DNA from 3 places in the Salinibacterium sp. NK8237 genome. Region 2 is predicted to be linked to each of the others. Evidence: riboswitches for the same ligand, from Rfam matches in the RefSeq annotation. Region 2 holds a riboswitch; each other region holds the start of a gene.
The links. Region 2 has a riboswitch for thiamine pyrophosphate ahead of thiM (hydroxyethylthiazole kinase). Riboswitches for the same ligand answer to the same signal wherever they lie in the genome.
Positions count from the first base shown of each region.

Region 1: linked by a shared signal. The riboswitch ahead of I6E56_RS03400 (ECF transporter S component) and the one ahead of thiM (hydroxyethylthiazole kinase) in region 2 are both predicted to bind thiamine pyrophosphate.
Region 3: linked by a shared signal. The riboswitch ahead of I6E56_RS12770 (MFS transporter) and the one ahead of thiM (hydroxyethylthiazole kinase) in region 2 are both predicted to bind thiamine pyrophosphate.

Region 1 is NZ_JADYWE010000001.1:702,041-704,303, forward strand. Features, by position in the region: gene I6E56_RS03395 (ABC transporter ATP-binding protein) at 1-599, opposite strand, end outside; gene I6E56_RS03400 (ECF transporter S component) at 596-1,228, opposite strand; TPP riboswitch at 1,262-1,370, opposite strand; gene I6E56_RS03405 (LLM class F420-dependent oxidoreductase) at 1,397-2,263, shown strand, end outside.
Region 2 is NZ_JADYWE010000001.1:17,097-19,359, forward strand. Features, by position in the region: gene I6E56_RS00090 (MDR family MFS transporter) at 1-762, opposite strand, end outside; TPP riboswitch at 944-1,035, shown strand; gene thiM (hydroxyethylthiazole kinase) at 1,027-1,836, shown strand; gene thiE (thiamine phosphate synthase) at 1,833-2,263, shown strand, end outside.
Region 3 is NZ_JADYWE010000002.1:504,935-507,197, forward strand. Features, by position in the region: gene I6E56_RS12765 (Ppx/GppA phosphatase family protein) at 1-29, shown strand, start outside; gene I6E56_RS12770 (MFS transporter) at 63-1,406, opposite strand; TPP riboswitch at 1,399-1,506, opposite strand; gene I6E56_RS12775 (iron-containing redox enzyme family protein) at 1,670-2,263, shown strand, end outside.

The sequences.
Region 1 (2,263 bases), 680 kb from region 2:
TCGACAACCACAATCGTGGCGCCGGTCGATTCTGCGACCCGGATAACGGCATCCCGAACCTCGGTCACACCCTCAGGGTCAAGGTTGGCTGTCGGTTCGTCAAGCACGATCAGGCCTGGCCGCATGGCCAGCACCCCGGCGAGCGCGAGCCGCTGCTTCTGACCGCCCGAGAGCGCACTGGTGTTGCGGTCGAGAGCAACCTCGAGGCCGACGGAGGCGAGACTGTCACGCACACGAATCCAGATTTCGTCGCGCGGAACACCCAAGTTTTCACAACCGAACGCAACGTCGTCTCCGACGCGCTCCAAGATCACCTGGCTGTCGGGGTCTTGAATCACGAGACCGGTGCGCCCACGATGGGCGGCCGGATGCTCGCCCGCAACGAGCAGGGAACCTTCTGTTTCGCCTTCGTCGTCGCCGACTACCCCGGCGAGGGCATGCAGCAACGTTGACTTTCCCGCCCCGGACTCGCCGAGGAGTAACACGCGTTCGCCCGGTTCAATACGCAGATCGAGACCGCGTACCGCCCAAGCGAGCCTGCTGGAATGGCGCCACCCCCATCCTTCGACGGTGACGCCAACAGGCGTGGTGGGGCTCAGACCCGTTTCGCAATTTCGCGGCCAGCACCAAAGCGGTTGAGCGCTCCGGTTGCGGCAATACCGCGTGTCGCGAGCCACGACAGGAGGCCAGCAATGAGCATCCCGCCGACGATGGCGGCGATCGTGTAGATGATGATGAAGGGAAGCGCTGATCCCGGGTACCAGAGCAGCAAGTCAGTAATAGCCATCGCGAGGCCGGCACCGGCGCCCGCAAGAATCGCACCGCTGACGCGCCAGTTGGCGTAGAGGAAGGCAGCGAAGACGATCTCGGCACCAATGCCCTGTGTGAAGCCGCTCACGAGCGTGAGTACACCCCACTGGTTACCGATAAGGGCCGACACGGAGGCGGCGACCATCTCTCCGTAAATCGCGGCACCCGGCTTGCGGATGACGAGTGCGGTGAGCACACCGGCGAAGAGCCAGAAACCGCCACCAATCGCTTGCAGGCCGGGCAGGAGCGCAGCGAACGGGGCCAGAGCGGGAGCGGAGGCAACGTTCCAGACGACGAAGATCAAACCGCTTGCGACGCCGATAACGCTCGCCACGACGATGTCGATCACCCGCCACTGAAAACGCGATCCGGGCTTCGTCGGGGTAGACGTGGATGAGGATGGTGCTGTTGTGGTCACTTTCGTGCCTTTCACTAGTGAATGGCACGGGTTTCAAGAGTGTCTGCTCCCTGCGCTGGCATGATCCAGATCAGGTTCGACGGTCGAAGCTTGGAGAAGCTCCCTCTCAGCCCGGCTCACCGGACTCCCGTGTTCGCCACCCAGTCTAATCATCAATAGGCTCGCACTATGGACTTCCGCATTTTCACAGAACCTCAGAACGGCGCCAGCTACACCGATCAGCTTCTTCTTGCGCAAGCCGCAGAGAAGCTCGGTTTCAACGGCTACTTCCGTTCTGACCACTACGTGACGATGGATGACCGCAACGGCGGGCTGCCTGGTCCAACGGACTCCTGGACGACGCTGGCGGGGCTTGCGCGCGAGACTTCGACCATTCGTTTAGGCACCCTCGTCTCCTCCGCTACCTTTCGGCATCCGGGCATTCTGGCAATTCAAGTGGCACAGGTCGACGACATGTCGGGTGGCCGAGTAGAACTCGGGCTCGGCACCGGCTGGTTCGAACGTGAACATGCTGCGTACGGCATCCCCTTCCCGGCGAAGCGGTTCGGGATGCTCGAAGAACAGCTCGACGTCATCACGGGCATCTGGGCAACGGAGCCCGGAAAGACCTTCTCGTATGAGGGCAAGCACTACCAGCTGAGCCAGTCACCCGCGCTGCCGAAGCCCGTGCAGAACCCGTTGCCGATCATCATCGGCGGCAGTGGTCCAAGCCGTACGCCGGCGCTCACCGCTAAGTTCGCCGCCGAATACAACGCGGGCTTCGCAACCATCGCACCGCTGAAGGAACGCATCGCTCGGGTTCGCAATGCCTGCGAACACTTCGACCGGGACCCCGCCACGCTCGTGCTCTCTATCGCCGGCACAACTGCGGTCGGCACCACCGAAGCTCAGATCGAAGCGCGAGCGACCGCCGCCAACGGAACTCCCGCCGACCTGCGCCTTGGCGGTTTCGCCGGAACCGCCAGCGAGGTCGTCGACAAGATTTCAGAGCTGCAAGCACTCGGATTTACTCGCGTGTACTTCCAGATCATGGAC
Region 2 (2,263 bases):
GGGGGCGATGAGAACAGAGTCTCCGGCGGCTGATTCTCCGAGGCTGGAGAGTCCGTAGATCAGGCCGGAGAAGGCGATGGCCGAGAGGATGACCGACAGCACATCGATCGATACCTTGCGGGGGTCGGTGACGTTCTTCACCTTCGTGATGCCGAGCAGGAGAGCGGTGACAGAGATGGGGATCATGACGATGAAGACCCAGCGCCAGTCGAAGACGGCCAAAACGAGGCCGGCGACAGTGGGCCCGACGGCAGGGGCCATCGACATGACGATGGAAACGTTGCCCATGGTCTTGCCACGAGTTGCGGCAGGAACCAGAGTCATCACGGTTGTCATCAGCAGGGGGAGCATCATGGCGGTACCGGAGGCTTGAATCACCCGTCCGACAATCAGCACGGCAAAGGTGGGCGCCATAGCCCCCAGCAGAGTGCCGATGGTGAAGAGAGACATTGCGGTGATAAAGATGCCACGCGTCGTGAAGCGTTGGATGAGGAATCCGGTAATCGGAATCACCACGGCCATCGTGAGCATGAACGACGTCGACAACCACTGAGCGGTGCTCGGCTCGATGTTGAGGTCTTCCATGATGCGGGGGATCGCCACGACGAGCGAGGTTTCGTTGAGGAACACCACGAAGGTGGCGGCGAGCATCAGGCCGATGACCAAACGGTTGCGGCCGCTGTTATCGACCGGGCTGGCTGGCCCGTCATCGTTGGGGTCAAAAAGAGGGATGCTGCCGGTGATCGGCGCCGTGCTGGTCATAGAAATCCTGTCGTGTGTGAAGCGGTAGGACGAAGCAGCAGCCGGGATTGAAAAGGGTGCACAGATCTCGCGTCATCTTTATTGTCGCTTGGTGCAACGACATCCGGCACTGAAATAGTCCACATTGCCTTTCGCCTGAGGCGAACACGACACCGTGCCAAGCCGCTATCGTTGAGGCACAACTTGTGACACGGGGTGCCCTGCGGGGCTGAGAACACACCCGTCGAACCTGATCTAGTTAGAACTAGCGAAGGGATGTCGTGCATGTCGCGTACGCCACCAAACTTTTTGATCGCCACTCAAGATGCGCTCGAGGCGGTGAGATCGACGTCGCCTCTCGTGCAGTGCATCACCAATAGCGTGGTGGTGGGCTTCACTGCCAATGCATTGCTGGCGGTTGGAGCAGCGCCGGCCATGGTAGATATCCCGGAAGAAGCCGGCATGTTCGCTGGCGTGGCATCCGGAGTGCTCATCAATCTCGGTACCTGTCGCGAAGAGCAGCGCGCTGCGGCTCTCGAGGCTGCACCGGCCGCCAATGCTGCCGGAACGCCCTGGGTGCTCGACCCGGTCGCCATAGGGGCTCTGCCGGTGCGCACACCACTCGCGTATCGCCTGCGTGACCTCGGGCCCTCCATCGTGCGGGGCAACGCCTCAGAGATTCTGGCGCTCGCCGAATTGGGCACGGGAGGTCGAGGCGTCGACAGCACGAGCAGTGTGGATGCCGCGCTCACTGCCGCCCAGATGCTTGCGCGGGTGACCGGCGGCGTCGTCGCGGTATCGGGAGCGACGGACGTGGTGACCGATGGCGTGAGTGTCGTGAAGCTGACGAACGGGCATCCGGTGCTGACGAAGGTAACGGGTGGTGGCTGTGCGCTTGGCGCGATCATGGCGGCGTTTGCGGCGGTGACTCCGGATGCGCTGACCGCTGCTGTGGCGGCAACGAGCGTGTACACGGTAGCGGCCGACCTCGCGGCTGAGCGCTCGGCACTGCCGGGCAGCTTCGCGGTCGCACTCCTCGACGCGCTGAGTGAAGTCTCGGTGGACGATATTGCAGAACGGGCGGTGATCGCATGAGCGGCTTCCGAGAGAGTTTCGACCTTTCCACTTACTTGGTGACAGATTCGGCTCAGGCGAAGGCTGCCGGGCATGACCTCGTTGATCTCGTGTACGAGGCTGTGGCCGGGGGAGTGACGATCGTGCAGCTGCGCGAGAAGGACCTGCCCGCCCGCGACTTCCTTGATCTGGTGCTGCGGGTGTCTACGGCGGTGGCACTGAAGGTGCCCGTGCTCGTCAATGACCGAGTCGATGTCTATCTCGCTGCGCGCGAGATGGGTGCTCGGGTTGCTGGGGTGCATGTCGGGCAGGGCGATCTGCCCGCAGCGTCGGTGCGGGCGCTCGTAGGCCCGGGGGCGATTGTGGGTCTGAGCGCATCGACTGACGACCAACTGTACGACGCCAGTGTGGGGTCGGCGGGTGTCGACTATGTCGGCATCGGGGCCTT
Region 3 (2,263 bases), on a different contig from region 2:
GTGTCGCCCTCTCGCTAGCGACTGACTGAGCAGTTGTCTGGCCAGCCGACTAGCTAAATGTCCTAAGCGCGCTCGCCAGCGTCAAGGTCGATGCGCGCCGTCTCCGGCCCCAGGAATGCCCCCACCGCAATCAGCACCCCGCCGAGCGCGAGCAACGCAGCCACCGCACCCTGCTGCCCCAAAACGCCTTGCAGCGCCGGCAGGTAGTACGGGTAGAGCGCGGGAATCACGATCGACAGGCTGTAGCCGACCCCGTACCCGCTCGCGCGCACCGACGTGGGGAACCGCTCCACGAGGTACGCCCCGACCGGCCCGTACGCCGAAACCGTCACGACCTGAAGCGCGACTACTCCGAGCACAAGCTGCCCGAGCGTCGGCGCTGCGAACGCTGCAAAAAACGCCAGCGGCCCGCCCATCGCCGTCAGCACCCCAAAACCTATAAAGAAGCGCCGCCGTCCGGTGAAGGTCGAGAGATGACCGCAGGCTGCCATGGTGAGAGCGGATGCCGCGGTGCCGATCATCATCGCGAACGACAGGGTTCGACCATCCAATGTCCCTGTCGCGCCCAGCGCCCCCGCGCCGGAACCGAGTTGACCGGCCAGCACCGGAATCGCCATGTTGGTGAGTAGCCAGAGCCCGCTCATCATGATGAACACTTGCCAGAGCGCGCGGCGGTGGCGGCCGACGAGAATTTCTTTCAACGGGTTAGTGCGCTGCAATGGACGTTGCCACTGCGGCGACTCTTCGACCCGCGCACGGTAGTAGAACAGCATCGTGAAGGCGAGCAGCGAGCCCAAAACGAATAGCGCACGCCAGCCCCACTGGTTATAGGCGGCGGCGTCGAGCACGCTCTGCAGCACAAACACCATGCCCGCGATCGAGGCGTTGGCCCAGGGCGACATCCACATGATGAGGCCGCTGACGAGGCCGCGCCGTTCGGGCCGCGACCATTCCATCGCGAGCGGAATGGCGGAGGTGTATTCGCCGCCGAGGAAGATGCCGCCGACAAAGCGCAGCAGCAGAATTGCAGCAAGAGTTCCACCGCCGAGCACGGTGTGGTCGGGCACGAACGCGATCAGCAGCGTCGTGAGCGCGACACCGAGCAGAGCGACCTTCGTGGTCGCCGTTCGCCCAATCCGGTCAGAGATCGATCCGAAGATCGCCGCCCCGATCGGCCGGCCAAGCAGCGTCGCGACAAAGATCAGGCCTGCGTTCCCAACCAGATTATCCGAACCGAATAGCTGGGCGGATGCCGGCGCGAGCGCAATGACCGGCAAGAAGATGTCGAACTGGTCGACATAGTTCCCGAAGATTCCGCCGCGCACAGCGCGACGTGTGGCCAACGGAGCCGCAGCGGAGGCAGAGGAGGCAGACGAGACAGCGGGGATCGAATGTGTGGGGCGCATGAGCCGTACTTCCTTCGCCGGCATTACCCGGTAGGTTCGACGGTCGAAGCTGCGTCAGCTCCCTCTCAGCCCCTGCATTAGGGCTCCCGTGTGGACGCCACCAACCTAACACTCCGCTGCGCTCAAAAAGACCGGCAAAGTCCCAAGAATCGCGCAGCAAGCTTCCAGCCAGACCGTCAAAGATTCCATGAGTAAAGCTGAACGATCGGCGGAGATCGTACAACGATTCAACCCCCACTTTCAGATGAAAAGGAGAGGTCATTATGGCCACAAGCGAGAACTCTCTTCCCGGAAATTCGGCAGAGTACGACAAATGGTGCGATGAAGAGATCGAGGCCCGCGGCCCGATTAGTGAGCTGCTTCTTGACGCGTTTTCACAGCAGAGCAAACCGCGGGAGATTGTGGGATTGCCTGAGGCCGTCGCCTCCGCTGTTGACAGCGAACGGGATCTCATCCGCGATGAAGATGTGCAATTGTCACTCTTCTTGCTCTATGGCCTCTTCTACGGCGCTGTCGTCGAAAATGGCGATCGCTGGGAGTGGGATCTGGGCACGCTTGCAGCGCGCCTCGAGCTTGAGCGGGCCTATGAGGCGCAACTCCGGGCCGCGGTCTCAATTCCCGAGCTGCCAAATGCTGCGGATGAGGATGTCGCTGCCGCCCTTTTTGAGCTCACGAGCGCCGATTCTGGCCCGAGTCTCTCTCGCTACGTTGCCAAGAAACTCACGGCGGATCAGGCGAATGAGTACCTGGTGCAGCGCTCGATCTACACCTTGAAAGAAGCTGACCCGCACTCGTGGGCTATTCCGCGTCTTCGTGGGCGCGCTAAGGCGGCGCTGGTCGAGATTCAATCCGATGAA